3 regions of the Acidihalobacter prosperus genome follow, and region 3 is predicted to be linked to each of the others. Evidence: predicted binding sites of a transcription regulator. Region 3 holds the regulator's gene; each other region holds the start of a gene.
The links. The regulator sigma-54, encoded in region 3, starts transcription at its own class of promoters, with help from an activator protein. The targets are predictions, from matches to a motif close to TGGCANGNTNCNTGCTT.
Positions count from the first base shown of each region.

Region 1 (9,914 bases), 290 kb from region 3:
TCGGCATCAAACTGCACATCATTGATATCGTCGAAGAGTACAAGGACGTCGTGCTGAACCCAAGGCACGGCTACGGCGCCCACCTCAATCCCTGCCTGGACTGCAAGATATTCATGGTCGGCAAGGCGCGCGAGTGGATGCAGGCGCACGACTTCGACTTCATCATCACCGGCGAGGTGATCGGCCAGCGCCCCAAATCGCAGCGCAAGGTCACCCTGCCTATCGTCGCCCGCGAGTCCGGTGCCGACGACCGCCTGTTGCGGCCGTTGTGCGCGAAAAACCTGGCGCCGACCCTACCCGAGCGTGAGGGCTGGGTCGACCGCGACCAGCTGTTCGACTTCTCAGGACGCTCGCGCAAGCCCCAGATCGCGCTGGCCGAGCGCTTCGGATTCGACGACTATGCCCAACCCGCCGGCGGCTGCTGCTTTCTCACCGACGAAAGCTATTCGCGCAAGCTCGGCGATCTGTGGCAGCACCGCGGCGAAAAACGCTACGAGCTCGACGACATCATGCTGCTCAAGGTGGGCCGCCATCTGCGCCCGCGCGCGCACTTCAAGCTGATCGTGTCCCGCGAGGAGGGCGAATCGCGCTTCCTCGAGGGCTACCGCAAGCAGTTCGTCCACCTGCAGCCGCTCAGCCATGCCGGTCCGCTGACCCTGGTGGAAGCCAGCGAAACCCTCAGCGCCGAGGACCTCTCCCTCGCCGCCCGCATCGTCGCCCGCTTCAGCCAGGGACGCGACGCCGACTGGGTCGAAGTCGGAGTGACCGAGCCCGGCGATGAGCCGCGCGCCCTGAAGGTCGCACCGCTGTCCGCGGCCGACGTACCTACGTCCTGGTACGTCTGAGCATGGCCGAACACAGCCTCGACGCACGCCGGCTGCTCTGCCCGCTGCCGGTGATCCGCGTACAAAACCGCATCGCCGAGCTGCCTCCCGGCGATACCCTGCGGGTCTTTTGCACGGACCCCGGCGCGCTGCTGGACGTGCCCGCTTGGTGTCGCGTGCATGGACACCGCGTACTGGAATCCCGACAGCAAGACGGCGAGGTCGTCCTGCTGATCGAGGTACGAACGGGCGACGACAGCGCCTGACGCGACCGGCATGGGTATTGCGCCCGTGCCGGTGGCATAATTCCCAGCCCGACGCGAGACCCAGGCCCCATGGAAACCATCGACATCGCCCCCTCTGACGCCCGCTTCGGCGCCATACGCCGCGTCACCCTGATCGGCTCCCTGATCAATCTGATCGTTTCCACGGCACAGATCGCTGGCGGACTCATGGCGCACTCCCAGGCGCTGGTCGCCGACGGCCTGCACACCCTGTCCGATCTCGCCAGCGACGTCGTCGTTCTACTTGCCGCCAAACACGGCAGCCAGGATGCCGACGACGAGCATCCGTACGGGCATCGGCGCATCGAAACCCTGGGCTCCGTCGTGGTCGGGCTCGCGCTCATGGGCGTGGCCGCAGGCATCGCCATCGAGGCATTCAGCCACCTGCTGCAGCCAACGCACGGCCCCGGCCCCGAACCCGTTGCCCTGGCATTCGCCCTGCTGGCCATCGCCGCCAAGGAATCGCTGTACCACTACACCATGCACGTTGCCAAGCGGGTCAAATCCAACCTGCTCAAGGCCAACGCGTGGCATCATCGCTCCGACGTACTCTCGTCGCTGATCGTGTTTGCCGGCATCGGCGGCACCCTGCTCGGTTTCGAGCATCTCGACAGCATTGCCGCCATCGCGGTCTCGGCGATGATCCTGCGGATCGGCTGGCAGCTTGCCACCAGCGGCGTGCGCGAACTGATCGACACCGGCCTCGACGCCGACGAGGTCGAAGCCATACGCGACAGCATCCTCGCGCTGGACGGCGTCAAGAGCCTGCACATGCTGCGCACCCGTCGCATGGGCGGCGAGGCGCTCGCGGACGTGCACATTCAGGTCAACCCGCGCATCAGCGTCTCGGAAGGCCACCATATCGGCGAAGCGGTACGCGACCACCTGATCACCCATTTCGAGCACGTCTCCGACGTGACCGTGCATGTCGATCCCGAGGACGACGAGCGCGAGGCCAGCTGCATGCATCTGCCGCTGCGACAGGCCCTGCTTGCAGCGCTGCGTCAGCAGTGGAAAGATATCCCGGCAGCGGCGAACCTCGAGAATGTCCACCTGCATTACCTCAACGGGCGGGCCCACCTCGACCTATTCATGCCGCTTCGCGGGCCGTCGGAAGCGACCGACTCGGTGCACGAGGTCGCGGAGCAGCTCATTTCGACCAGCAAACAGTTACCGGAAATCGGCGAAGTCAGGGTCTACTTTCGCCACGAATGCACCAAATAAGTGCGCCATGGGCGTTAGCGCACCATGATAGAGCGCCATTCCGGCGCGCGGCGGCGGCACCTGCGCCCGCTCAGGCGCTTGTCTTGGCATTTTTTGTGCTTATGAAACGCATCATACGGTGGGGCTCGACCGCCAACAGAGCTGCCAGTCAGGACTACATCTAACGAACCACGCGTGAGGAGCCTATAAGCATGTCCCCGAATGACGTTCTCAACATGATGAAGGAACACGACGTCAAATACGTCGATTTCCGCTTTACCGACACCCGCGGCAAGGAACAGCACGTGAGCGTGCCGGCACACACGATCGACGAATCGCTGTTCGAGGACGGCAAGATGTTCGACGGCTCCTCGATCGCCGGCTGGAAGGGCATCGAGGCCTCCGACATGATCCTGATGCCCGACGCCGATACCGCGGTCATCGACCCGTTCTTCAACGAGACCACGATGAACCTGCGCTGCGACATCATCGAGCCGTCCACGATGCAGGGCTACGAGCGCGACCCGCGCTCCATCGCCAAGCGCGCGGAAGCCTACCTGAAGTCCACCGGCATCGCCGACACGGCCTACTTCGGCCCCGAACCCGAATTCTTCGTGTTCGACGATATCCGCTGGGGCGCGAACATGCAGGGCGCGTTCTACAAGATCGACTCCGACGAGGCCGGCTGGAACTCCGAAAAGGTCTTCGAGGAAGGCAACATCGGCCATCGCCCCGGCGTCAAGGGCGGCTACTTCCCGGTGCCGCCGGTCGACTCGCTGCAGGACCTGCGTTCGGCCATGTGCCTGGTGCTCGAGGAAATGGGGGTGCCCACCGAAGTCCACCATCACGAAGTCGCCACCGCCGGCCAATGCGAGATCGGCACCCAGTTCAACACCCTGGTCAAGCGTGCGGACTGGAATCAGATCCTCAAGTACGTGGTGCATAACGTCGCCCACAACTACGGCAAGACCGCGACCTTCATGCCCAAGCCGCTGGTCGGCGATAACGGCAACGGCATGCACGTCCACCAGTCGCTCGCGAAGGACGGCGTGAATCTGTTCGCCGGCGACCTGTACGGCGGCCTGTCCGAAACCGCGCTGTTCTACATCGGCGGCATCATCAAGCATGCGCGGGCCATCAACGCGCTGACCAATGCCTCGACCAACAGCTACAAGCGCCTGGTACCCGGTTTCGAAGCGCCGGTCATGCTGGCCTACTCGGCACGCAACCGTTCCGCCTCCATCCGCATTCCGTGGGTTTCCAGCCCCAAGGCGCGCCGCATCGAGGTCCGCTTCCCCGATTCGACCGGCAACCCTTACCTCGCCTTCACCGCGATGATGATGGCCGGCATCGACGGCATTCAGAACAAGATCCATCCCGGCGACGCGATGGACAAGAACCTGTACGACCTGCCGCCCGAAGAGGAGAAGAAGATTCCCCAGGTCTGTCATGCGCTGGATCAGGCGCTTGCGGCCCTGCACGCGGATCGCGCCTTCCTCACCGCCGGCGGCGTGTTCAGCGACGATGCCATCGACGCCTACATCGACCTCAAGATGGAAGAGGTTACCCGTATGCGCATGACCACGCATCCTGTCGAGTTCGACATGTACTACAGCATCTGATCTGCCTGTATTGAGGATCGGACGAAGGGCGCCCCGCCGGGGCGCCCTTCTTTTTTGGATAGTCCCGCAAAACCGGCCACTTGCAGCCAAGCCCGTCGCAGGCCTATGCTCTGCCCCATGCTGCGCGCGCTACTCGTCCTCAGCCTGCTGCTCGTCACGGCGACCGCACAGGCAACCATCTACCGCTGGGTCAACGCCCAGGGCGACGTCGTCTTTTCCGACACGCCGCCTCCCAACGGCAAGGCGCAAAAACTCGAGCTCAATCACCCACTCGACACCATTCAGACGCCGCAGCAGCCGCTCTCGCCACCCCCGGGCCTCGCCCCCGGAAACGGCAACCAACGCTCAGCCTATCGTGCGCTGACCATCACCTCGCCGGCCAACAATCAGGCGATACGCGCCAACAATGGCGACATCACGGTTTCGTTGAACCTGATGCCCGCGCTCATGCCCGGCGATCGCATTCGCCTGTTCATGGATGGCGCGCAGGTCTACAGCGGCACCTCCACCCAGATTCCGCTGCACAATGTCGACCGTGGTAGCCATACGCTCTACGCCGCCGTCGAAGGCCGCGCCGGTGGCATCGCCATCCGCTCACCGGGCGTCACCTTCAGCGTGTTGCGCCACTCGGTGCTGTTCAATCCCGGACAATCGCCCACAAACGGCGCCACGTCGAATGCCAGCGGAGCCGCGAATCAGGCGCCGCGCGCCCCCATGATGCCGCGCGCGCCGCAATTCCACGCGCCCAACTGACCGACACGGCCGTACCGGCCCACCCCTGTCGCCCGGCATGCACCATTTAGGTGCATAATAAGCGTGCGCGATTGCCGTGCATGCAAGGCTGCCGCCGCCGGCACGCACGGCGCGCTTTTTGCTTGCCAGTGCCATGATGACAACGATGACGCCGCCAACATCCATGGCTCCCAGCGAAGCCGAGATACTCGACAACCTCACGACCGCGATTCTGTACTTCGACAGCGGACTAATCCTGCGGCTGCTCAACCCCGCGGGCGAAATGCTGCTCGAACACAGCGCGCAGAATGTGATCGGCAGCCCGGCCGAACTGCTGTTTCCCGGCGACGAGGCCTTTATCCTCGCCCTGCGCGAGGCCGTGGCCACCGCGCATCCCCTGACCGAGCGCGAAAAGCTCCTGCACCTGCCAGGCCATCGGCAGACCAACGTCGACTGCACCATCACGCCCTGGATCATCGGCGAACACGTTGACGGCGTCATGCTGGAACTCAGCCATATCGATCGCCAGCTGCGCATCACCCGCGAAAAGCGTTTGCTCAGCCAGCAATCGACCGCACGCGAGCTACTTCGAGGACTCGCGCACGAAATCAAGAATCCGCTGAGCGGCCTGCGCGGCGCCGCCCAGCTGCTGGAGCGCGAGCTCATCGCGGACGATCTGCGGGAGTACACCCGGATCATCGTCGCCGAAGCCGACCGCCTGCGTGGCCTGGTCGACCGCATGCTCGGCCCCAACAGCCGCCCGCGCATGAACATCAGCAATATCCACGAGGTACTCGAACGCGCCCGTCAGCTGGTCAACGTCGACCTGCCTCCCGGCATCAGCCTCGCGACCGACTACGACCCGAGCATCCCCGAGCTCATGTTCGACCGCGACATGATCTTCCAAGCCGTTCTCAACATCCTTCAAAACGCCGTGCACGCGGTCGGCGAAAGCGGCCGGATACTGCTGCGCACGCGCATTACGCGCAATCACACCATCGGCAGCGTCCGCCACCGTCTGGTCGCCGTCATCCATGTGGTCGACGATGGACCGGGCGTACCCGAGGGCATGCTCGACCGCATCTTCTACCCCATGGTATCCGGGCGCGCAGAAGGCACAGGACTCGGTTTGGCCATCTCCCAGTCACTGATTACCCAGCATGGAGGATTGATCGAATGTCAATCTCGGCCAGGGCACACACAATTCACCATTCTGCTCCCACTGGGGAACGAAACATGAGCGAGGGCAAGGACACGATCTGGGTCGTCGACGATGACCGCTCCATCCGCTGGGTCTTGGAGCGCGCACTCGGCGGCGCTGGTTTCGACGTCGCCGTCTTCGAGGATGCCGAATCCGTGCTGCGCCAGCTGGAGCAGCAGCGCCCCCGGGTGATCATCAGCGACATCCGCATGCCGGGCCAGGATGGCCTCGCCCTGCTTGAGCGCCTGCGCACGCAGTATCCCGAAATCCCCGTCATCATCATCACCGCGCATTCGGATCTCGACGCCGCGGTCGCGGCCTATCAGGGCGGAGCCTTCGAATATCTGCCCAAGCCCTTCGACGTCGACGAGGCCGTCGAGCTGGCACGCCGCGCCTGCCAGCGCGCGCGCCAGCAATCGACCGGCGCCGAGCTCGACGCGACACGTGAGGAAACCCCTGAAATCCTAGGCGAAGCGCCGGCGATGCAGGAGGTGTTCCGCGCCATCGGTCGGCTGGCTCGCTCCAACATCACCGTGCTGATCACGGGCGAATCCGGCACCGGCAAGGAACTGGTCGCGCGCGCGCTGCACCGTCACAGCCCTCGTGCTGCTGGACCGTACATCGCCCTCAATACCGCCGCGATCCCGCGCGACCTGCTCGAATCCGAACTCTTCGGACATGAGCGCGGCGCCTTCACGGGCGCCCAGGCACAACGACGCGGGCGCTTCGAGCAGGCCGATGGCGGCACCCTGTTTCTCGACGAGATCGGCGACATGCCCGCCGAACTGCAGACCCGCCTGCTGCGCGTGCTAGCCGACGGCGAGTTCTACCGCGTCGGTGGGCACACGCCGATCCGCGTCGATGTACGCATCATCGCGGCCACGCATCAGGATCTCGAAAAGCGCGTCAAGGAAGGCCTGTTCAGAGAGGATCTTTTCCACCGCCTGAACGTGATCCGCATCCGCATTCCGCCGCTGCGCGAACGCAGCGAGGACATACCGCTGCTGCTCGACCATTTCCTCAAGCAGGCCGCCGACGAGCTGCAGGCCAGCCCCAAGTCGCCGCGGCCCGAGGTCAGCGAGTACCTGCGCCGATACCAATGGCCCGGCAACGTACGCGAACTGGAAAACACCTGCCGCTGGCTGACCGTGATGGCTTCCGGCAACGAGATTCACATGGAGGATCTGCCGCCGGAACTGCGTCAGGTCAGCGTCGAGGAGGGTGGGCTGGACTGGGAGGACCCGCTGACCCGCTGGGCGGAGCGGCAGGCCGCGCTCAACGAGCACCCCCTGCTCGACATGGCCACTCCGCGCATGGAACGCATCCTGATCGAAGTCGCGCTCCGGCGCACCGGCGGACGCCGCCAGGACGCCGCCAAACTGCTTGGCTGGGGGCGCAATACGCTCACGCGCAAGATAAAGGAACTGGACATGGCGGTCGGAGAGGACGACGGCCACGAGGAAGAGGAGGACTAGCCTCCCTTCCGCCTCAGACGCAGGCGCTGCCCGGCCCGTTGGGCACCAACGCACCGACCAGCTCGCTGACATGGGACACGCCATGGCGCTCCATGTAAGCGAGCATGCCCGCGTTGATCCGCGGCAGGATCAGGGGATCGTAGAACAGCGCCGTGCCGATGCCGATCGCGGATGCGCCGGCGAGCAGGAATTCGATCGCATCCTCTGCGCTGGCCACCCCGCCCTGACCGATGATCGGCACGCCGTGCGCTTTCGCAACCTGGTGTACCTGCCAGACCTTGAGCAGCGCGATCGGCTTGATCGCCGGCCCTGACAACCCACCCTGATTGTTGCCGATATGCGGCCTGCGCGCATGGATATCGATGGCCATGCCCATCAGTGTATTGATCGCCGCAAAGGCGTCGGTGCCCGCCTCGATGCAACGGCGCGCATTTTCGGCGATGTCGGTCTGGTTCGGCGACAACTTGGTGATCAGCGGCTTGTCCGTGGCCCGGCGGCATGCCTCGACCACCCGCGCCGACATGTCGGGGTCGTTGCCGAAGGCGACGCCGCCTTCCTTGACGTTGGGGCAGGAGATGTTGATCTCGATGGCGTCGATGGGCGAGTCGTCGAAACGCCGCGTCACCGCCTCGTACTCCTCCACGGTCGATCCCGAGACATTGGCAATGTAGCGCGTCTCGCCGAAATCCAGCGTCGGCAGGATTTCGTCCACCACCTTGGCCGCCCCCGGGTTCTGCAGGCCGATGGCATTGAGCATACCCGCCGGCGTTTCGTATACCCGATGCGCAGGGTTGCCGAGGCGGGGCGCCTCGGTGGTGCCCTTGAGGCAGATCGCGCCCACGTCGCGGTTGGAGTAGCCCGCCACGCGCGTGTATTCTTCGCCGAAGCCGACGCAGCCCGACAGCAGCACCAACGGTGTCGCCAGCTTCAGACCGCAGAAATCCACCGCCAACCGGGGGTCGCTACCGCGCTCGCTCATGTTCCACGTCGTCCTCTATCAACCCGAAATCCCGCCCAACACGGGCAATGTGATTCGCCTCTGCGCCAATACCGGCTGCCAGCTGCATCTGATCCGCCCGCTGGGCTTCGCGCTCGACGACCGCCGCCTGCGCCGTGCGGGGCTGGACTACCACGAGTGGGCGCAGGTGCAGGAGTATGACAGCCTGCTGGCCTTCGCCGAAACCGTGCGCCCGCCGCGCAGCTTCGCCATGAGCACCCGTGGCGCGCGTCCGCTCGCCGACGTCCGTTTCGCCGCGGGCGATGCCTTCGTGTTCGGCCCGGAGACGCGAGGCCTGCCCGATGCCGTGCTCGACGCCTACCCGCCCGAACAACGATTGCGTCTGCCGATGCGGCCACATAGCCGCAGCCTGAATCTTTCCAACAGCGTGGCGGTCACCGTGTTCGAGGCCTGGCGGCAGAACGGTTACGCCGGCGGCGCCTGAAACCGCCTAGCCGGCGAAGGACGCGCCCAGCTCCGGGCGCGGATCGCGCGCCAGCAGCGCCTGTACGGCGGCGGGCGCCGGCACACCCTCGTGAATCACGCGATAGACCTGCTCGCAGATCGGCAACTCCACGCCGTAGCGCTGGGCAACGCGCATTACGGCCTCCGCGGTCGTCGCACCTTCCACGACCTGCCCGATCGCTCGCCGGGCCGCCGCCAGCGTCTCGCCTCGCCCCAGGGCCAATCCAAGACGTCGGTTGCGCGACTGGTCGTCGGTGCAGGTCAGCACCAGATCCCCCAGCCCAGACAGCCCCATCAGGGTTTCCGGCCTGGCCCCCGCAGCCTCGAACAGACGCATCAGTTCCGCCAGGCCGCGGGTGATCAGCGCCGCCCGCGCATTGGCGCCATATCCCAGGCCATCGGAAATGCCGACCGCAATCGCCAGGACGTTCTTGAGCGCCCCACCCAGCTCGACGCCCAGCATATCGTCGCTGGTGTAGACGCGAAACACCGCATTGCGCAGCCAGCCCGCCACCATTTCGGCATAGGCGGGATCGGGTGAAGCCACGGTGACGGCGGTCGGCTGACCGCGCGCGACCTCGGCCGCGAAACTCGGCCCGGAAATGACCGCGCGAGGTCGGTCGTCGCCCAACACCCGGGCGACGACCCGATCCAATGTGTCCGCGTTTTCATGAGCCAGGCCCTTGGTCAGCCAGGCCAGTCGGGCCTCGTCCGGCAAACGCCCGCGCAGGCCTTCGACAAACTCCGGGAAGCCTGCACTGGGGATCGCGAGCACCAAGTCGCGCGCGCGCGCCAGCACATGATCGAGATCGGCCGTCGGCGTGAGGCCAGCCGGCAATTCGATATCGCCGAGGTAGCGCGCGTTGCGCCGGCTGGCGGCCATATCCGCGGCGTGCGTCGGATCGCGGCACCAAAGGAGGCAAGGGCGGCCGTTGCCGGCCAGCAGCACGGCAACGGCCGTGCCCCATGAGCCGGCACCGAGTACGGCCAGCGGTGCCTCGCCTTGCATGGTCCCTGCTGCTTAGTGGCTGGTGTTCGCCGCTTCTTCGCCCGCGCCCTGCTGCTCTAGCTGCTGCATGTAGAGGGCATCGAAGTTGATCGGCGCGAGCAG
Region 1 covers NZ_JQSG02000003.1:398,540-408,453, forward strand. Annotated here, with positions in the region: gene THPRO_RS08580 (tRNA (5-methylaminomethyl-2-thiouridylate)-methyltransferase) at 1-845, shown strand, start outside; gene THPRO_RS08585 (sulfurtransferase TusA family protein) at 848-1,090, shown strand; gene THPRO_RS08590 (cation diffusion facilitator family transporter) at 1,160-2,332, shown strand; gene glnA (glutamate--ammonia ligase) at 2,524-3,933, shown strand; gene THPRO_RS08600 (DUF4124 domain-containing protein) at 4,039-4,686, shown strand; gene glnL (nitrogen regulation protein NR(II)) at 4,832-5,905, shown strand; gene ntrC (nitrogen regulation protein NR(I)) at 5,902-7,341, shown strand; gene THPRO_RS08615 (dihydroorotate dehydrogenase) at 7,355-8,320, opposite strand; gene trmL (tRNA (uridine(34)/cytosine(34)/5-carboxymethylaminomethyluridine(34)-2'-O)-methyltransferase TrmL) at 8,319-8,783, shown strand; gene THPRO_RS08625 (NAD(P)H-dependent glycerol-3-phosphate dehydrogenase) at 8,790-9,812, opposite strand; gene secB (protein-export chaperone SecB) at 9,825-9,914, opposite strand, start outside.
Region 1: glnL (nitrogen regulation protein NR(II)) is a predicted target of sigma-54. The motif match lies at 4,794-4,810, and genes of this name have one in related genera.

Region 2 (9,914 bases), on a different contig from region 3:
CAGCCGGGAGAAGAACTGCATCAGGCGAACGCATCCCTAGACTTAGGTATCGTGATGCGCTCTTTTCTAAATTTAAACAGAATCTGTCGATGGCGCAGTTGATGATAGAGCTGTTTCCGAACGATCAACCCAGGCCATTATGAAAGCGCAATGAAAAATGGCGTTATTCGGCCAAAATCGGGCGCTCAACCTTCATTCGTTCACGTCATTAGATTGTCTGCTTCTGGTACGGAACAGCCATAATCTGGCGGAAACCAATTACGCCTCCACAATTTCCAGATAACTGACGGCGATTTACGATCAACTCTCTTCGGATTGACATGCCGTGAATGATTATGCGGAAGAAGAAGACCAAGAATTAGCCGAGCAACAAGAAAAAGAGTTCTGGCAGAGCGTTCTCGCATGTCCTCACTCAGCTCGCCTTGTGGAAATTGGAAACGAACTCAATAAAGTTCGGAAATATGCTAACGAGCACAAGATCGAAGATATGTTATCTCAGGCTATTGTCAATATAACGCTTAGTGCCTACTACGCAGGTGTGAGTCCGCTAATCAGAATAGAGCAAACCCTCAGTCTTGCGAAAGGTATGAACAATGAGTATGCCTTTGCACTGGCTGCCCGCGCTTATATAGAAGTGAGTGGTCGTGTACACAAAGGTGCACGGCTATGGCGGGTATTCGATAAAGACCGGTCTCAGATCGATCAGTTCCATAAAGGGTCAATACGTCTTCTAGGATCTTACGTGCCTGAGGGGAAAGAAAACTACAACATATTTAAAGAAAAGGGTTTCAATGTGATGTCTTTTGTTCAATCGCTAAGCGATGACATTGCTGAAATCGAAAAGATCTATGACAGCCTGTCGGCATATGTTCATGGCGGCTTCCTAGAACAGAGATATTTCCGGCTTCAGTCTTGGCTAGCTCATGCAAAAGGGGAAGCCGATCCAACCATGGATGGATATTCTCAGAAACTAGATCAATTACGTGAGGTTACATTTTCTGATTTTGAATTGTTACTGGCCCTAACCAGGTCCCTTCGCGAACGCCATGACGAAAAACATGAGCAGGAGTAGCTGTAGAAGAGAGAATCGCCACCAGTTCTTTAGGCACTTTGAACCGCCCCGGGTTTTGAGGAGGCTCCGACACTTGAGAGAATGGAGCCATGAACAAAGCCAAGAAGTATTCCCCTGAGGTACGTGAGCGTGCGGTGCGTCTGGTGCAGGAGCGCCGTGGCGAGTATCCCTCGATGTGGTCGGCGGTGGAGTCGATTGCGCCGAAGATCGGCTGTTCGGCCAACACCCTGCATGAATGGGTCAAGCGGGCCGAGGTCGATGGCGGGACGCGCCCGGGTACGACCACAGCCGAAATCCAGCGCATCAAGGAGCTGGAGCGCGAGAACAAGGAGTTGCGCCGGGCCAACGAGATCCTGCGCACGGCCAGTGCTTTTTTCGCCCAGGCGGAGCTCGACCGCAAGCTCAAGTCGTAAGCCGCTACGCGTACATCGATCAACATCGCGACGTCTTTGGGGTCGAGCCGATCTGCCGCGTGTTGCAGATCGCCCCGTCGGCGTATCGACGTCATGCCGCAAGGCGGCGCAGCCCTGCGTTGCGCAGCGCCCGGGATCGACGTGATGAGACACTGCTGCCCGAGATCGAGCGTGTGTGGCAGGCCAACCAGCAGGTCTACGGTGCCTTGAAGGTCTGGAAGCAGCTCCGGCGCGAAGGCATTGCTGTGGCCCGCTGCACGGTCGAGCGGCTGATGCGCCGCCTGGGTCTGCGCGGCGTCATTCGCGGCAAGGCGGTGCGCACCACGATCAGCAACCCCGCGGCACCGTGTCCTCTGGATCGGGTCAAACGCCGGTTCACGGCCGAGCGGCCCAACCCGCTGTGGGTCTCGGACTTCACCTACGTCTCAACCTGGCAGGGCTGGGTGTATGTCGCCTTCGTCTTCGACGTGTTCGCCCGCTACATCGTCGGCTGGCGGGTCAGTCGCACGATGACCACGGACTTCGTGCTCGATGCCCTGGAGCAGGCCCTCTACGCCCGTCAGCCCGAACGCGACGCCTTGATCCATCACAGCGACAAAGGGTCTCAATATGTCAGCATCCGTTACACCGAACGACTCCAGGAGGCCGGTATCGAACCCTCCGTCGGCAGCACGGGCGACAGTTACGACAATGCTCTGGCCGAAACGATCAACGGCCTGTACAAGGCCGAAGTCATCCATCGGCGTGGCCCCTGGAAATCCGCCGATGCCGTCGAGTGGGCCACCTTGGAATGGGTGTCCTGGTTCAACAACCAACGCCTGATGGAACCCTTGGGCCATATCCCGCCCGCAGAAGCTGAGGCACACTACTACCGGCAACTCAGGCAGCCAGCCTCCGTTGTCGCTTAACTTCAACCAAACAGCCTCCGCGCTTCCCGGGGCGGTTCACTTCCCAGCCACGATTGACTGCTTCACTATGGTTACCAGCCATTGACACTCAGTCTGAGTCGTTGTGGATTCGGGATGGCAAGGATCGGCCAATAGCAGGCATGGGGTCATTAGGAGTCCTGGACGCTGTGATGTCCGATTCTAATTACGAGGTACTCATATCCACGGAAACCAAGTACACCAAGATGATGTCTAGAGAACTGGTGGTAGTTCACCCTTTAGCTAAGCGTTAGATTCAAGGGGGAAGTATGAGACGTGGGCGGTACTACTTAGGCCGAGTCATAAAGACGGGTGAGCTTGATCAAGAGAAGCTGCTCGCAGCAATTGTCAATGCCCCCACGGTTCCAGTTTCCGGTGCGTCGTGGACTATTACCGATGTCATTGATCAGACGAGTCGGGATAAACCCTTTCTTTTCGGGCGCCTCTCCAAATATGCCCAGCAAGGTCAGTTGACCGTTGTTGATCCTGTAGCCCATTCTCAGGTTGAGGCAACAGCAGAAAACCTACTCATTGCCGCATCTCCGTTTGTCTATCTTCCGGATTTCTCCGGAATCGCATATCTGCATGTCTGGAATGGGGTCCAGGAAGATGTATTTCGGCGCAGGTTCTCTCGACTGGTTGAAGAGGCCTACGACAGGTTTTTCGTTAGATGCGAAATTGATCCGATCGCTGATTACCAGGCCTTTGCGACAAAGTTACGCGCCCTAGAGAAGATATCTGAGATTCGTGCGAAGGTTCATCCGCCTAACCCTTTATTCGGAGATTTATGGAGAGACCTAAACGAATACATCAAACAAAGAAATGCGTCAGAGATCGTGCTTGCTGAAAAGAGTGATCAAGAGTCCGGTCTTACGAGCCAAATTGTCGAATTGATCAACATCATCCTTGAGAAAACCATTCGTCAGATTGAGAGACCGGCAGCGATAACGGATGCTGCTTTGCTAATGGCTGCCGATGGCTATGGTTCCGGAAAAGTTGTCGGACAGAAGGACGATGAGCAGATAGTGATAAGGACATCCGATACGCAGAAGAGCTTCCTTCATGAGAAGGAGCCGGATGTCGAAAAACTTGCGACCATCGTTCGCCACAAATTTGAAGTAATTTCGGAAGAGCGAGATATGGAGCATGGCTAGTATTAAGAGCACCTTGCGCTGGGTGTTCGTATCGCCCGAAATGCTCATCATCGCGGTGGCCGCCTACCTTATCATCAATACGCCTGATTCAATCAGGCGAATATCAAGCGCGTTTGCTGCAGGGCCTGATGCAGTGAAATATCTAGCCCTTCTCCCCGCTGCAATCTTTGGTTGGAGTATTACGGAGGCCAAATCCATACTTCTCCCTGCCGAAGACACAAAGGCATTGTTGCAGAACTGGCCGCGTTATCCAGATCTCAAGGGCCGAGTGGCTATTGGTCTTTGTTTTCAGCTTCTGTTCGCCTTGGCAGCCTTTTCTGTCTGGGTTTACTCGCCGAAGTTCGATGATCCAAAGAGCTTTGTTGTAGCTGTATTGAGCGTAGCTGGTTCCCTTATTAGTGGCTCCACGTTTTTAATGGCATCTATTGCTGTCAGGGGTACGACCAAACGTGGGAGCACTTAAATCTAACAAGTGCATTAAGCTCGTTCCGACCCTTCTGGCCTTCACTGAGCAGCCTAAAGGCCGTCGCTTATGTTGGAATTGAATGACCACTTTTGGACCTGGAGCCGTCAGTGTGTTAGCGATACACGTATGGCCGGAGTGGGTCGTTTTCTGCCTGAGTAGCACGGCATTTCAGGTTCTGTTTTCAGAAACGTTCTAGCTTAATTCAGGCCAGCGAATTATCCGCCACGTGATAATGCGGGTCCTCACTGATGTTGACCTCGACGAGATTTCCTGCCTTTTCCAGCAGAACCCGGCATTCCTGGCTCAGGTGCCGCAGGCGCAGCGATTTTCCGGCGTCTGCGTAGCGGGTGGCCAGCGTGTCGATGGCCTCGATGGCGGAGTGGTCGGCCACTCTGGAGTGCGCGAAATCGACCACGACGTCCTTGGGATCGTTTTCGGGTTTGAACAGTTCTCCGAAGCGGTGCGTGGACGCGAAAAACAAGGGGCCGTGCACTTCGTAGATGCGGGTGCCGTCGGATTCGTCGCGGGCTTGCACGTAGATGTGTTTCGCCTGTTTCCAGGCGAACGTCAGCGCGCTGGCGATGACGCCGACGACGACGGCAATCGCAAGGTCCGTGAAAATGGTGATGACCGTGACCAGCATGCCGACGAAAATATCCTCGCGCGGGATTTTGTTCAGCAAGTTGAAGCTGCCCCACTCGAAGGTCTGGATCACCACCATGAACATCAGGCCGACCAGCGCGGCCACCGGCACCAGATTGATCAGGCCGGAGGCGAACATGATGAACGCCAGCAGCGACAGCGCCGCGACGATGCCGGACAGGTTGCGCTGACCGCCGGAGGTGACGTTGATCATGGTCTGGCCGATCATCGCGCAGCCGCCCATGCCGCCGAAGAAGCCGTTCACCATGTTGGCGGCGCCCTGGCCGATGGACACGCGATTCCCCTGGCCGCGCGTGTTCGTCACCTCGTCCACGACCGTCATCGTGAGCAGCGACTCGATCAGACCGACGCCGGCCAGGATGACCGCGTAGGGCAGGATGACCTTGAGCGAATCCAGCGTGATCGGCACGCTCGGGATGTGGAAGCTCGGGAAGCCGCCGCGGATGTCGGCAATAGAGCTGACCAGCGGCGTGTGCAGCCCGGCCAGATGCACCAGCAGGGTCAGTGCGATGATCGCGGCGAGACCGGCGGGAAAGGCGCGGGTGATCTTGGGCAAGACGTACATGATCGCCATGGTGAGTGCGGTCAGGCCGAGCATGAGGGCCATCGGCATGCCCGACAGCCAGTGGGCGGAGCCGTCGGCGCCCTGCACCTTGAAGTGGTTGAGCTGAGCGAGAAAGATCACAATCGCGAGGCCGTTGACGAAACCCAGCATCACGGGCAGCGGCACAATGCGGATGTATTTGCCGAATTTCAGCGCGCCGAAAACCATTTGCAGCAGCCCGGCCACGATGATCGTGGCGAACAGATATTGTTCGCCGTGTTTCGCGACCAGGGCGACCATCACCACGGCCATCGATCCGGTGGCGCCCGAAATCATCCCGGGGCGGCCACCGATGAGCGAAGTCACCAGCCCCATCATGAAGGCGCCGTAGAGCCCGACCAGAGGATTGACGCCGGCCACGAACGCGAAGGCGACGGCTTCCGGCACCAGGGCGAAGGCGACGGTCAGGCCCGAAAGAATGTCGTCCCGCGCCTTGGCGGCATGAGCGTAATACAACTGGAACACGTGTAACTCCGGCGTGCAAAAGGGTGGGGATTCTACGCGATTCGGCCGGCACGACAAGCGAGTGCCGCGGGCGTTGAAATGGCCGAATTTCACGGCGATGGATTTGTTCAGGCGATGAAACTAAGGGTTTCGTCGGCGTCTGTCCACTCTAGCTGGGGCTTGTCACATGCGGATTACGCTGCGCACCGACCCGATCCGAGAATCGATACGGCGGGCTCGGATCGAGGCTAAAATGACAGCCCTGCGTGCGCCGAGAACGCGGGCGCCGAGGGGGCGGCTGCATCTGTCGGCCGTTTGAAATGCCGCACGCTATATCCGCCATGACCGCATCGGAAAGGGCCATGAACGAACCGATCAAGATTCTCCTGCTCTCGCTGGCAATGGTCTCGACCGCCTTCGCGGGCTGCAATCCGGCCGAGCTCGGCAAGCGGGTGGGCGAGGGGGCATTCGTCGGCGAGCCCGCAATCAAGAGCGGCCAGCCGCTGGGTTATCTGTGCACGCGGACCGTGGCCGTCGCGGGCGAGCGCTACCGCTTCGATGTCGTCGCCGGATCGTTCTACGAGAGCGAGATCAATTACTGCACGACGCATCCGGTGGGCAGCGTCGCACTCTACGAGCCGGAGCCCGGCCGCTTCGTCGTGTATCTGCGGTACAAGAAGTTGCGTCTGCGTTCCTGCTACCCGGCGACCCGGGTCGCGCCGTCGCCCGCCGCCCGGTAGCTGTTCGCGCCGAAAATGTAGCGGGCGCGGGCATCGATCCGGCATCCGATGGCGGCCTTCGGCGACTTTGTCGCAGCCCCTCCGGACCTGTCCCCTGTGTCGCGTTTGCGACAAAGCCATCGTCCCTCCCTGCGTTCCGCCACGCCTGCGTGAGCCATCCCGGTATGGCAGTCGTATCGATCTGAATTGAAAGGATAAATGTGGTTCCTGCCGCGTCCTCGTCGAGGGGCGTGGACTAGGCTTCACGCGGCTCCGAGCCGTGGCATGACGGTTGCAACATGGCCCGTGTGTCGCTCTCTGCGGCGTCTTTCAGGGGACCGCCAAGATGATGAAGCCGGAAGAACTCAAGGCCATGCTCGACGAGCCGGCCTGCAGCCACAACAAGAAGTCGAAGTCGGGGTGCTCCAAGCCCAAGCCGGGCGCCACTGCCGGCGGCTGTGCCTTCGACGGCGCGCAGATCGCGCTGCTGCCGATCGCCGACGTGGCGCATATCGTCCACGGTCCCATCGCCTGCGCCGGCAATTCCTGGGACAACCGCGGCACGCGTTCCTCCGGGCCGACGCTCTACCGCCTGGGCATGACCACCGACCTGACCGAACAGGACGTGATCATGGGGCGCGGCGAGAAGCGGCTGTTCCATTCGATCAAGCAGGCGGTGGAGTCGTACGATCCTGCTGCCGTGTTCGTGTACAACACCTGCGTCCCGGCGGTCGCCGGCGACGATGTCGGCGCGATCTGCAAGGATGCCGCCGCGCGCTGGGGCGTGCCGGTGGTGCCGGTCGACGCCGCCGGGTTCTACGGCACCAAGAACTTGGGCAATCGCCTGGCCGGCGATGCGATCTGCAAGCACGTCATCGGCACGCGCGAGCCCGATCCGGTGCCCGAGTCGCTACAGCGACCGGGTATCCGCGTGCACGACATCAATCTGGTTGGCGAATACAACATCGCCGGCGAGTTCTGGCACGTGGCGCCGCTGCTCGACGAGCTGGGTCTGCGCATCCTCGGTTCCCTGTCCGGCGACTCGCGCTTCCGCGACATCCAGACCATGCATCGCGCCGAGGTGACCATGGTGGTGTGCTCGAAGGCGCTGCTCAACGTCGCGCGCTATCTCGAGGAGCAGCATTCGGTGCCGTGGTTCGAGGGCAGTTGGTACGGCGTGGACGATACCTCGAAGGCACTGCGCGATTTCGCGCGGGTGATCGGCGACGAGGACCTGATCGCGCGCACCGAGGCCGTGATCGCACGCGAGGAGGTGAAGACCGTCGCGGCGCTCGACCCCTGGCGCGAACACCTCGACGGCAAGCGTGTGCTGCTCTACACCGGCGGCGTGAAGTCCTGGTCCGTGGTCTCTGCGCTCAAGGATCTGGGCATGGACGTGGTCGCCACCGGCACCAACAAGTCCACCGAAGAGGACAAGGAACGCATCCGCGAGATCATGGGCGAGAAGACCAAGATGATCGAGGACGGAAGCCCGGCCAACCTGATCGGCATCGTGCGCGAATACGGCGCCGACATCCTCATCGCCGGCGGACGCAATATGTACACGGCGCTCAAGGCCCGCGTGCCGTTCCTCGACATCAATCAGGAGCGCGAGTTCGCCTACGCGGGATACGACGGCATGGTGGAACTGGCCCGTCAGCTCGCGCTGACCATCGAATCCCCGGTGTGGGAGTCCGTGCGCCGCGCCGCGCCGTGGCATCCGACCGAGCCGCTCGCGGAGGCGGCCAATGGCTGAGATCATCAAGCGCAAGAAGGCGATGTCGGTCAGCCCGCTGAAATCCAGCCAGCCGATCGGCGCCAGCCTCGCGTTTCTCGGGATCAATCAGGCGATGCCGCTGATGCACGGCTCGCAGGGCTGCACGGCCTTCGCCAAGGTGTTTTTCGTGCGCCACTTCCGCGAGCCGATTCCGCTGCAGACCACGGCGATGGATCAGGTCAGCACCGTGCTCGGTGCCGACGAGAGCATCGTCGAGGCGCTCGACACGATCTGCAAGAAAAGCGCCCCCGCGATGATCGGGCTGTGCACCACCGGCCTTTCGGAAACCCAGGGTGCCGACATCCGGCGCATGGTCAAGGTGTTCCGCGAACGCCACCCGGAGCACGCCGGCACGGCGGTGGTCGCGGTGCCCACGCCGGATTTCACCGGCTGCATGGAGTCCGGATATGCGGCCGCCGTGCACGCGATGATCGAGCAGCTGGTGCCGGACGTGCACGAGGTGGGGCCGGTGCGCGGCGAAGGGGCGACCCAGGTCAACGTGCTGCCCGGCTCGCTGCTCACGCCGGGCGACGTCGAGACTCTCAAGCTGCTGATCGAATCCTTCGGCCTGCAGCCGGTGATGATTCCGGATCTGTCCGGTTCGCTCGACGGCCACCTGGGCGACTCCCCGTTCAGCGCGGTCACCACCGGCGGGCTCGACGTGTCCGCCTTCCGCGGGTTGAGCCGCGCGGCGGCGACGATCGTCGTGGGCGGCTCCATGAACAAGGCCGCCGACCTGCTGCGCGAGCGCACCGGGGTGCAGGATTTCCGCTTCGAGACCCTGATGGGGTTGGAGCCGGTCGATCGTCTGGTGGCCAAGCTGGCGCAGGTCTCCGGACGCCCCGTGCCGGACATTCTGGAGCGTCAGCGCCGCCAGCTGCAGGACGCGATGCTCGATACCCACTTCATGCTGGGTCTGCGTCGCGTCGCGATTGCCGCCGATCCCGACCATCTGCTGGCGCTGACTGCGCTGCTCAACGGCATGGGCGCCGAGGTCGTGGCGGCCGTCGCACCGATGCGCACGCAGCGGCTGACGGAGGCCCAGTCGCCGGCAGTGGTACAGATCGGCGACCTGGAGGATCTGGAGCGCATGGCGAGCGAAGCGGGCGCCGAGGTGCTGGTCGGCAACTCGCATCTGGCCGAGTCCGCTCTTCGTCTGAACCTGCCGCTGCTGCGCGCCGGGTTCCCTCAATACGACCATCTGGGCGGCTACCAGCGCACCTGGATCGGCTATCAGGGCACCCGGCAGATTCTGTTCGATCTGGCGAACCTGCTGCTGGCCGAGCACGGCCACCACGAGATTCGCCCTTACCGGTCCATCTACGCCCAGCCGGGCGACGCGGAGATCGCGCATGGTGCTGCAACGCCGACTCAGACTTGTACACCCGTCCACTGAAAGGAAGACAGGCATGAACGGCAAGCGTTACCGCATCGCCTTCGCCACCTCCGACATGGCTACGGTCAACCAGCACTTCGGCTCGGCCGGTGCGTTCGCGATCTACGAGATCGAGGACGGCCAGGCCAGTCTCGCCGAGGCCCTGGAGTTCGGCAGCCTGGCGCAGGACGGCAACGAGGACAAGCTGGACGACAAGCTGTGCGCGCTGACCGGCTGCGACGCGGTCTATTGCCTGGCGGTCGGCGGCTCGGCGCTCAAGCGCCTGATTGCCGTGGGCGTG
Region 2 covers NZ_JQSG02000001.1:323,585-333,498, forward strand. Annotated here, with positions in the region: gene THPRO_RS16530 (hypothetical protein) at 1-143, shown strand, start outside; gene THPRO_RS16535 (hypothetical protein) at 326-1,072, shown strand; one part of gene THPRO_RS01560 (IS3 family transposase) at 1,162-1,441, shown strand; AL1L pseudoknot at 1,440-1,562, shown strand; one part of gene THPRO_RS01560 (IS3 family transposase) at 1,441-2,393, shown strand; gene THPRO_RS01565 (hypothetical protein) at 2,681-3,565, shown strand; gene THPRO_RS01570 (hypothetical protein) at 3,558-4,028, shown strand; gene THPRO_RS01575 (SulP family inorganic anion transporter) at 4,234-5,763, opposite strand; gene THPRO_RS01580 (hypothetical protein) at 6,105-6,482, shown strand; gene nifE (nitrogenase iron-molybdenum cofactor biosynthesis protein NifE) at 6,808-8,217, shown strand; gene nifN (nitrogenase iron-molybdenum cofactor biosynthesis protein NifN) at 8,210-9,634, shown strand; gene THPRO_RS01595 (NifB/NifX family molybdenum-iron cluster-binding protein) at 9,648-9,914, shown strand, end outside.
Region 2: nifE (nitrogenase iron-molybdenum cofactor biosynthesis protein NifE) is a predicted target of sigma-54. The motif match lies at 6,743-6,759, and genes of this name have one in related genera.

Region 3 (9,914 bases):
TGGCCGGACAATCCACCCCGACTGACGGAAACCGCGCCGCTGCGCGCCATGCCCGGTTTCGCCTATGCCGAAGACAAGATCGCGGTCGAGCGCTGGCTGGACGATTTCTCCTCCGCCCACCCGGACCTGACCGTGACCCGATTGCGGCCGCATGCCATCGTTGGCGCCCAGGCGCATCCGCTGCTCAACCTCGTGCTGAAGCAACCTCTTTATCCCGCCGCGCGCCCGGTGCCGCTCACGCAATGCATCTGGGAACAGGACGTCGCCCGCGCCATGATCCTGGCGCTGCGGCAACGGACGCCGGGCATCTTCAATCTTGCCGCCGACCCGCCGATGAGCCTGCGCGACATGCTCGGACTGGTACGCCGCTGGCGCCTGCCGGTCACGCCCTCATTGCTCGCCGCCACGCACCGCCTGGCCTGGCGGCTGACCCCGGCAGCGGGCGAGCCCGGCTGGGTGCAGGGTCTGCGCCATCCGCTCGTGCTCGACACCCGACAGGCTCAGCGAACGCTGAGGTTCACGCCCCTGCTCGATGTGGCCGAGTGCGTGCGCCGTGCGGCACGAGGCTGGCCGGACGACGCATGATGCCCGGCGGATGCCCGAACGACGGCTTTTCGGGACGCCCCATGTATAATTTCCCGTTCACGCCCGCGCAGGCGGGCCCCAGTTCCTAAGGAAACCACCGCAACGTGCTGCTCGCCGTCATCGCCATCATCGCCGGTTTCGCACTGCTGATCTGGAGCGCGGACCGCTTCGTGCTCGGCGCGGCGGCTCTGGCCCGCAACCTCGGCGTACCGCCGCTGGTGATCGGCCTGACCATCGTCGGCATGGGCACCTCGGCACCCGAGCTGCTGGTCTCCGCGCTCGCGGCCTGGGACGGCAATGCCGGTCTCGGCATCGGCAATGCCATCGGCTCGAACATCACCAACATCGGCCTGGTGCTCGGCGTCACGGCGCTGATTGCCCCGCTGACCGTGAATTCGAAACTGCTCAAGCGCGAACTGCCGTTGCTGCTCGCGATCATGCTCATCGGCTACGCACTGCTGGCCGACGGCCGGCTCGCGCGGCCGGAAGGCGGCGCCCTGCTGCTCGGCCTGGCAGCCTTGCTGTTCTGGATGGTCTGGTCCGCACGCCGCGCACAGCCCGACGACGCCCTCGCCGAGGAAATCCTCGAAGACCAGCCGCCGCCGATGAGCACGCAGGCCGCACTCGGCTGGTTCGCCCTCGGGCTGGCCGTACTGCTCGGCGGCGCCAAGCTGCTGGTTTGGGGCGCCGTGGCCGTGGCCCATGCGCTCGGCGTCAGCGATCTCGTGATCGGCCTGACCGTGGTCGCCATCGGCACCAGCCTGCCGGAACTGGCCACCACGGTGCTCAGCGCGCGACGCGGCGAGCCGGACATCGCCCTGGGCAACGTCGTCGGCTCCAATCTGTTCAACATCCTCGGCGTGCTCGGACTGCCCGGCCTGATCGCGCCCGGCCCCGTGCCGCACGAAGTGCTCAGCCGCGACTATCCGCTGATGCTGTTCCTGACCGCCCTCCTCTTCCTGTTCGCCTTCGGCCGCCAGCCCAGACGCATCAACCGCGCCGAGGGCGGCGTGCTGCTCGGGGTCTTCATCGGCTACGAATGCTGGCTATACTGGACCGCCTGAAACCCATGTCTCTTGACGACCAACAGCTCATCACCCTCGGCCTGGCCGTGATCCGCACCGAAAGCGAGGCAGTCGCCGCGCTGGCGGAGCGTATCGACGACACCTTCGTGCGCGCCTGCCATCACTTGCATGCCTGCGAAGGACGCATCGTCGTCCTCGGCATGGGCAAGTCCGGGCACATCGGCGGCAAGATCGCGGCAACCCTGGCCAGCACCGGCACGCCGGCCTTTTTCGTCCACCCCGGCGAGGCCAGTCACGGCGATCTCGGCATGATCACGCCACGCGACGTGGTACTCGCGCTGTCGAATTCTGGCGAAACCGATGAAATCCTGACCATCCTCCCGCTTATCCGCCGCCTCGGCGTACCGCTGATCGCGCTCACCGGACGCCCGGAATCCAGTCTCGCGCGCGAGGCCACGGTACATATCGACATCAGCGTCGCCCGCGAGGCCTGCCCGCTCGGGCTCGCGCCGACTTCGAGCACCACGGCGACGCTCGCCATGGGCGATGCACTGGCGATCGCACTGCTCGAGGCGCGCGGCTTCACCGCCGAGGACTTCGCCCGCTCGCACCCGGGTGGCCGCCTCGGCCGCCGTCTGTTGCTGCACGTGGCCGACGTGATGCGGCGCGGCGACGACGTACCCGCCGTCACGCCCGACACCATACTCAGCGACGCCCTGCTCGAAATTACCCGCAAAGGACTCGGCATGACCGCGGTGGTATTCGAAAACAAGGTCGTCGGGGTCTACACCGACGGCGACCTGCGCCGCACGCTCGACAGCGCGCTCGACATCCATGCCACGCCGATCGAACGCGTGATGACGCGCGACTGCAAGACTGCGCGCCCCGACATGCTGGCAGCCGCGGTGGTCAAGCTGATGGAGGACCACCGTATCCAGGCGCTGCCGGTCGTCGACGAGCAGTCCCGACTGGTCGGCGCGCTGAACATGCATGACCTGATGCGTGCGGGCGTGGTGTGACATGAGCCGGGACAAGCACGCGGGCGCCGCCCCGAACGACATCGAACAACAGCCGGCAGGCCCGGTGCTGGCGCGCGCGCGCGCCATACGCGTGATGATCTTCGACGTCGACGGCGTACTCACCGACGGTCGCCTGTTTCTCGGCGACGACGGCCAGGAATACAAAGCCTTCAATTCGCGCGACGGTCACGGCATGCGCATGCTCCAGGCCAGCGGCGTGACCCTCGCACTGCTTACGGGAAGGCGTTCGCAGGTCGTCGCCCGCCGCGCGGCCGATCTCGGCATCGAGCACGTGATCCAAGGCCGCCGCGACAAACTGCCGGCCTTCGAGGATCTGCTGACGACGCTCGGGCTACCGCCTGCCGCCGCCGCCTTCGTCGGCGACGACCTCGTCGACCTGCCGGTGATACGCCGCGCCGGGCTCGGCATCGCCGTCGCCGACGCGGCCGCCGAAGTCCGCACGCACGCGCACTGGGTGACGGCACGCGCCGGCGGCCAGGGTGCGGCACGCGAAGCCTGCGAACTGGTGATGCGCGCCCAGGGGCAGTACGAACGCCTGGTCGCGACCTATCTCGCATGAACGCGCAGCGCCTGCTCACAGGCGCCGCACTGGCCGTCACCCTGCTACTGGGTCTGTGGCTGGCTCGACACGTGCTGCCGCCGCCGCTCAAGGTTGCCCCCTTGGCCCGCGGCACCGACTACTCCGCCGACGACATCACCCTGACCCAGATGCGCCGCGATGGGCAGCCACGCTACCGGCTACGGGCGACGCATCTCGCACACACCCTGCCCGACCGCCTGACCCGGCTGACCGATCCCGTGCTCGTGGTATATCCTGAGCACGGCGCGCCGGTCACGCTGCGCTCACCCAGCGCGGTACTGTTGCCCGGCGACACCGTCGTGCGCATGCCGGAACGGGTGGTGATCACGCGTCAGGACGCGCAGGGTCGGACGATTCGCGTGATATCCAATGATGTGACGGTCGACACGCGTCGGCAGATCGCGACCAGCCCGAAACCCACGCGCATCGAAGGCCCCGGCTACGTGACGCGGGGCATCGGCCTGGACGCGAATTTCAAGCAGCAGGTCTTCGACCTCCTAAAGGACGTGAACAGTGTCTACACCCGCCCCACCGCGCAGCCCTGAGCCCCGGCCGAGCGTAGAACGGCGCGTGCCATGGCGCCTGCTGTTTCTAGCCGCGCTGCTGCCGGCCGCTGCCGTGGCCGCGCCGCCGGTGGCACGCGATGCGCCCGTGCATATCAGCGCAGACCGATTTCATTTCGACCAGAAGACCGGTGTCGGCATCTACACCGGGCACGTCCGCGTCACCCAGAACACCCTCACCATCGACGGCGACCGACTGACCGTGGTGGCGCCGCCCAAGGGACCGGTCGAACGCCTGACCATGGACGGCAACCCGGCCACCTTCAGCGACGTCACCCCCAAGGGCAAACCGGTCAAGGGACACGCGGCGCACATGCTCTACCTGCCGGACAGCCGGCAGATACAACTGCAGGGACAGGCCGAACTGAGCCAGGAGCGCAACACCTTCAGCAGCACGCATATCGTCTACGACACGAAAAATGGCGTCGTCACCGCCGGTGCGCCTGGGCATCGCGTCGAGGCCACGCTGGTGCCCGATCAGGGCACGACGGGAAAATCCGCGCCATGAGCGTGCTCGGCGCCAGTGGCCTGACCAAGCGCTATCGCGGACGCGACGTGCTCGGCGGCGTTTCCCTCGAGGTCGGCAGCGGCGAAATCGTCGGCCTGCTCGGCCCCAACGGCGCGGGCAAGACCACCTGCTTCTACATCATCGTCGGTCTGATTCAGCCGGATTCGGGGCGGATACACCTCAACGATCAGGACATCACCCGCTTCCCCATGCACGCCCGCGCACGCATGGGCGTTGGCTATCTGCCGCAGGAAGCCTCGGTTTTCCGCCGCCTCAGCGTCGAAGCCAACATCCGCGCCGTACTCGAACTGCGTGACAATCTCGACCCCAGGGCACAGAATGAAACCCTGGAAAGTCTGTTGGATGAATTGCAGATCGGGCATATCCGCGCCAGTCGCGGCTTCAGCCTCTCGGGCGGTGAGAGACGACGCGTCGAGATTGCGCGCGCGCTGGCCGCCGACCCGGCCTTCATCCTGCTCGACGAACCCTTCGCCGGCGTCGACCCCATTTCGGTACTCGACATCCAGCGGATCGTGCGACACCTGAGCGACCGGGACATTGGCGTCTTGATTACCGATCACAATGTGCGTGAAACCCTCGGCATCTGCCAGCGAGCCTATATCCTGAGCGAGGGTCATGTGCTCGCCGAAGGCGCGCCGGAAGACATCCTGCACAATCAGAAGGCCCGCGAGGTCTATCTGGGGCAGGACTTCCGACTCTAACAACATCCCGTAGACCGATGATGACCATTGCGTTAAACGCGGATTCAAGATAAACATCAGGCGCGATGATCAAGCCATCCATTCAACTCAGGCTGGGGCAATCCCTGGCGATGACTCCCCAGCTGCAGCAGGCGATACGTCTGCTGCAGTACTCGACGCTCGAGCTGCAGACGCACATCCAGGAAGTGCTCGAGACCAACCCCATGCTCGAAATCGACGAGGACGGCGGCCGGGGCGAAGGCGCGGACGGCGAACCGATCAACGGCGAAGCCCGCGAAAGCAGCGCCGAGGACAGTCCGTCGCAGGACACGATTCCGGACGAGCTGCCCGTCGACAGCGCCTGGGACGACATCTACGAACCGCCCTCCGCGGCCGGCTCCGCACCCTCCGAAGGCGACGACCGCGACCCCTATGAGTCGCAGAGCGGAGACGGCGAATCGCTTGCGGACCATCTGCTCTGGCAGGTCCACCTCGCCACCATGAACGAGCAGGACCGCCTGATCGCCATGACCCTGATCGACGCGATCGGCAACGACGGCTATCTTCAGGAAGACCTGGAAAACATCCGCGCCTCGCTCGCGGATCAACTGCAGACCGAACTCGAGATCGAGGACGTCGAAGCCGTACTGCATCTCGTACAACGGCTCGATCCGCCCGGCTGCGGTGCGCGCAACCTGTCCGAGTGCCTTGACATACAGCTCTCGGAGATGCCGAGGGACACCCCCCGGCTGGCATCGGCGCGGCATCTTGTGCAATCGCACATCGACCTGCTCGGCAACCACGATTTCAAGGCACTGATGCGTCACCTGGATCTGGACGAGACCGAGCTGCAGGAAACCATCGCACTGATCCAGTCGCTCAACCCCCGCCCTGGCGCGCAGATCAGCAACAGCCGCCCCGAGTACATCGTCCCCGACGTGACCGTGCGCAAACAGGGGCAGCGCTGGCGCGTGGAGCTCAACTCGGAGGTGGCGCCGCGCCTGCGCGTGAATTCGACCTACGCCTCGATGGTCCGGCGCGCGGACAGCAGCGTGGACAACACCTACATGAAGAATCAGCTGCAGGAGGCCCGCTGGTTCATCAAGAGCCTGCAAAGCCGCAACGAAACCCTGTTGCGCGTCGCCACCGCCATCGTCGAGCAACAGCGAGGCTTTCTGGAATACGGCGAGGAGGCCATGAAACCGCTGGTGCTGCGCGACATCGCCGAACAGGTCGAGATGCACGAATCGACCATCTCCCGCGTCACCACCCAGAAATACATGTATACCCCCCGCGGCATCTTCGAATTCAAGTACTTCTTCTCCAGCCATGTCGGCACGGCCGACGGCGGCGAGTGCTCGGCCGTCGCCATACGCGCGATGATCCGCAAGCTGATCGAGGGCGAACCCGGTGACAAGCCCCTGTCGGACAGCAAGATCGCCGACCTGCTCGGCGAAAAGGGCATCCAGGTGGCGCGCCGCACCGTGGCCAAGTACCGCGAGGGCATGAACATCCCGTCCTCCAGCGATCGCAAGCGCCTCAACTAGACTCAGATTATGGCGACTTCACACGTATCCTCGACCTTGCGCACCGCGAAACACCTGCCGCGGGCCGGCCGGACCAGGGAGCACGGTCGGGTGCGAGCGTCGACATCAGGCGGCGGGGGATGCCGCCCCTGGCCGCGAAAGCGGCCGCGGGATGGCGCCAGCCATGACGGCCCCGCCCCCCACATGGGCACATAAGACATGGCCCTCAACGAGGAGTATCGTATGCAAATCAATCTGTCCGGGCACCATATCGAGCTGACCGACGCCCTGCGCAGCTATGTGAGCGAAAAATTCCAGCGCCTCGAGCGGCATTTCGACAACATGATTGACGTCCACGTGATCCTCTCCGTAGAAAAACTGCGCCAGAAAGCCGAAGCCAGCCTCAATCTCAGCGGCAACCAGCTCTTCGCGGACGCCGTCAGCGAAGACATGTACGCCGCCATCGACGCACTCGTCGACAAGCTCGACCGGCAGGTCATCAAGCACAAGGAAAAAACCAAGGACCACCACAAGGCCGAAGCGACCAAACGCACGGCCACCTGAAAACATCGGGGCGACACCTGAACCATGCAGATAGGCGAACTTCTCACCACCGAGCGCATCCTCAGCGGTGCCGACATCCACAGCAAGAAACGGGCGCTGGAAGCACTGAGCGAGCTGCTGGCCCAAGGCGGGCAGGTTTCCTCGCACGAGGTCTTCGATACCTTGCTCGCGCGCGAACGCCTCGGCAGCACCGGCTTGGGCCATGGGGTGGCGATCCCCCACGGCCGCATGACCGGGCTCAAGGAGACGCAGGCCGCCTTCATCAAACTCAGCGGGGGCATCGATTTCGATGCCCCCGACCAGCAACCCGTCGACCTGCTGTTCGCGTTGCTGGTGCCGGAGGATAGCGCCAGCGAACACCTGGAGACGCTTTCCAGGCTGGCGCAGCTGTTCAGCGACCCGGTCGCCGTGCAACAGCTGCGCACTGCCGATGGCAGCGAAGCCACTCTGGGACTGCTCAGCGACTGGGAAGCCCGGCACGCCGCCTAGGCGACGCCATGGAAGCCAATCTTTCAGCGGCTGCCCTCTACCAAGCGCTCGGCAAGCGCCTGCAGCTCTCCTGGCTGTCGGGACGCGACGGAGGCGTACACCAGCTGTCCGCCGCCGACACGCACTGGGGCGGCGCCACCCTCGTCGGACATCTGAATCTGGTGCACCCGCATTGCGTCCAGGTGCTTGGCAGTCGCGAGTGCGCCTATCTGCGCCAGCTCGACGACGACGCCCGCGAACAGGCCTTGCGGCAGATGTTCAACGGCGAAAGCATTCTGATCGTGATCGGCGGCGGGGAATTCCCGGACGAGCGCATGATCGGGCTGGCCGAGCACGCCGGCATCCCGCTGTTCGCCTCGCCACTGGCCACCCAGGAACTCATCAGCACCCTGCGCTACTACCTGAGCGAGACCCTCGCCGAAACCGCCACCGCACACGGCGTGTTCATGGAGGTACTCGGCACGGGTCTGTTGCTGACCGGCGACAGCAACGTGGGCAAGAGCGAGCTGGCGCTGGAACTGATCACCCGCGGCCACCGACTGGTCGCGGACGACGCCCCCGAATTTGCCCGCATTACCCCCGACACCCTGCAGGGGCGTTGCCCGATGGTGCTGCAGGACATGCTCGAGGTACGCGGCCTCGGCATTCTCAACGTGCGCGCGATGTACGGCGACAATGCGATCAAGCTCAACAAGTACCTGAGGCTGATCATCGACCTGCGCCACCATCACGGCGGCCATCATGCAGACGAGCACCGGCTGTACGGCATTACCCGGACCCGGCGCCTGCTCGGTGTCGAGATCCCCGTGATCGAGATTCCCGTCGCCCCCAGCCGCAACCTGGCGGTGCTGGTCGAAGCCGCGGTGCGCAAACATCTGTTGCTGCAATCCGGTTATGATGCGGCCGACGACCTGATCCAGCGCCAGCAGGAACGCCTCGGGAACCAACCGTGAGACTGATCATCATCAGCGGCCTTTCGGGCTCCGGCAAGACCGTCGCCCTGCACGCCCTAGAAGACGAGGGATTGTATTGCATCGACAACCTGCACCTCGGCCTGCTGCCTGCCTTCGTCGAAAACCTGCTCAGCCCCAAGGTCAAGCTTTACGACGAAGCCGCCGTCGGCATCGATGCCCGCAGCGGCATCGAGGAGCTACGCCGCTTCAAGGACATTCTCGAGGACATCCGCACGCGCGGCGTGCAACTCGAAATCATCTATCTGCAGGCCGAGATCGACACGCTGCTCAAGCGCTTCAGCGAAACCCGCCGCAAACACCCGCTGTCGCGCAAGGGCCTGCCGCTGATCGAGGCGATACACCTGGAACGTTCGCTGCTCGCGGTGATCGCCGAACATGCCGATCTGACCATCGACACCACCCGCAGCAACGTCCATCAACTCAGCGCCCAGATTCGCGAACGCATCGGACGCAGCCACGTCGGCTCACTGTCGCTGCAATTCCAGTCGTTCGGCTTCAAGCACGGCGTGCCGGGTGACTCCGATTTCATTTTCGACGTCCGCTGCCTGCCCAATCCGCACTGGGAACCGCGGCTGCGCAACCAGACCGGACTCGACCCATCGGTGCAGCACTATCTGGCCTCGCACCCGATGGTCGAGGATATGTACCATGATATCCGCCAGTTCCTGCAGACCTGGATTCCGCGCTTCGAGGCGGAAAACCGCAGTTATCTGACCGTGTCGATCGGCTGCACGGGCGGGCAACACCGCTCGGTCTACCTCGTGCAGCGGCTCGGAGACGCCTTCCGCGACGAACGCGGTACCGAAATCACCATCCGTCACCGGGAGCTGGGTTGATGGCCCGCCCCCATTCGCCCGACCCTGCATAGGCTCATCGTTTCATGTCCGTGGGAATCCTGCTCATCACGCACAACCGACTGGGTGCCGACCTGATGGAAACGGCCCGCGGCATGTTGCGCGAGACACCGCTGTCCGTGGCCAATCTGGCCGTCTCGCCGGTATCGGATCCGGATGAAATACTCAAACGTGCCCGCGAACTGTGCGACCGACTCGATACCGGCAACGGCGTCCTGGTGCTGACCGACATGTTCGGCTCCACGCCCAGCAATATCGCCTGCCGACTCTGCAATGACGCGCATCAGGTGCGCATTCTGGCCGGCGTCAACCTGCCCATGCTGATCCGCATCTTCAATTATCCCGCGCTCGATCTGGATGCGCTCATGGACAAGGCGCTGAGCGGCGGGCACGACGGCGTCCTCAACTGCCAGGAGGTCAGCAGGCATGGCAAAGACTGAGGTCACCATCGTCAACCGGCTCGGGCTGCACGCGCGCGCCGCGGCGCGCCTGGTCGGGCTGGCCA
Region 3 covers NZ_JQSG02000003.1:104,878-114,791, forward strand. Annotated here, with positions in the region: gene THPRO_RS07225 (NAD-dependent epimerase/dehydratase family protein) at 1-585, shown strand, start outside; gene THPRO_RS07230 (calcium/sodium antiporter) at 690-1,649, shown strand; gene THPRO_RS07235 (KpsF/GutQ family sugar-phosphate isomerase) at 1,655-2,629, shown strand; gene THPRO_RS07240 (KdsC family phosphatase) at 2,724-3,209, shown strand; gene lptC (LPS export ABC transporter periplasmic protein LptC) at 3,206-3,775, shown strand; gene lptA (lipopolysaccharide transport periplasmic protein LptA) at 3,801-4,301, shown strand; gene lptB (LPS export ABC transporter ATP-binding protein) at 4,298-5,023, shown strand; gene THPRO_RS07260 (RNA polymerase factor sigma-54) at 5,089-6,549, shown strand; gene hpf (ribosome hibernation-promoting factor, HPF/YfiA family) at 6,772-7,092, shown strand; gene ptsN (PTS IIA-like nitrogen regulatory protein PtsN) at 7,117-7,581, shown strand; gene hprK (HPr(Ser) kinase/phosphatase) at 7,590-8,534, shown strand; gene rapZ (RNase adapter RapZ) at 8,531-9,391, shown strand; gene THPRO_RS07285 (PTS sugar transporter subunit IIA) at 9,436-9,849, shown strand; gene THPRO_RS07290 (HPr family phosphocarrier protein) at 9,836-9,914, shown strand, end outside.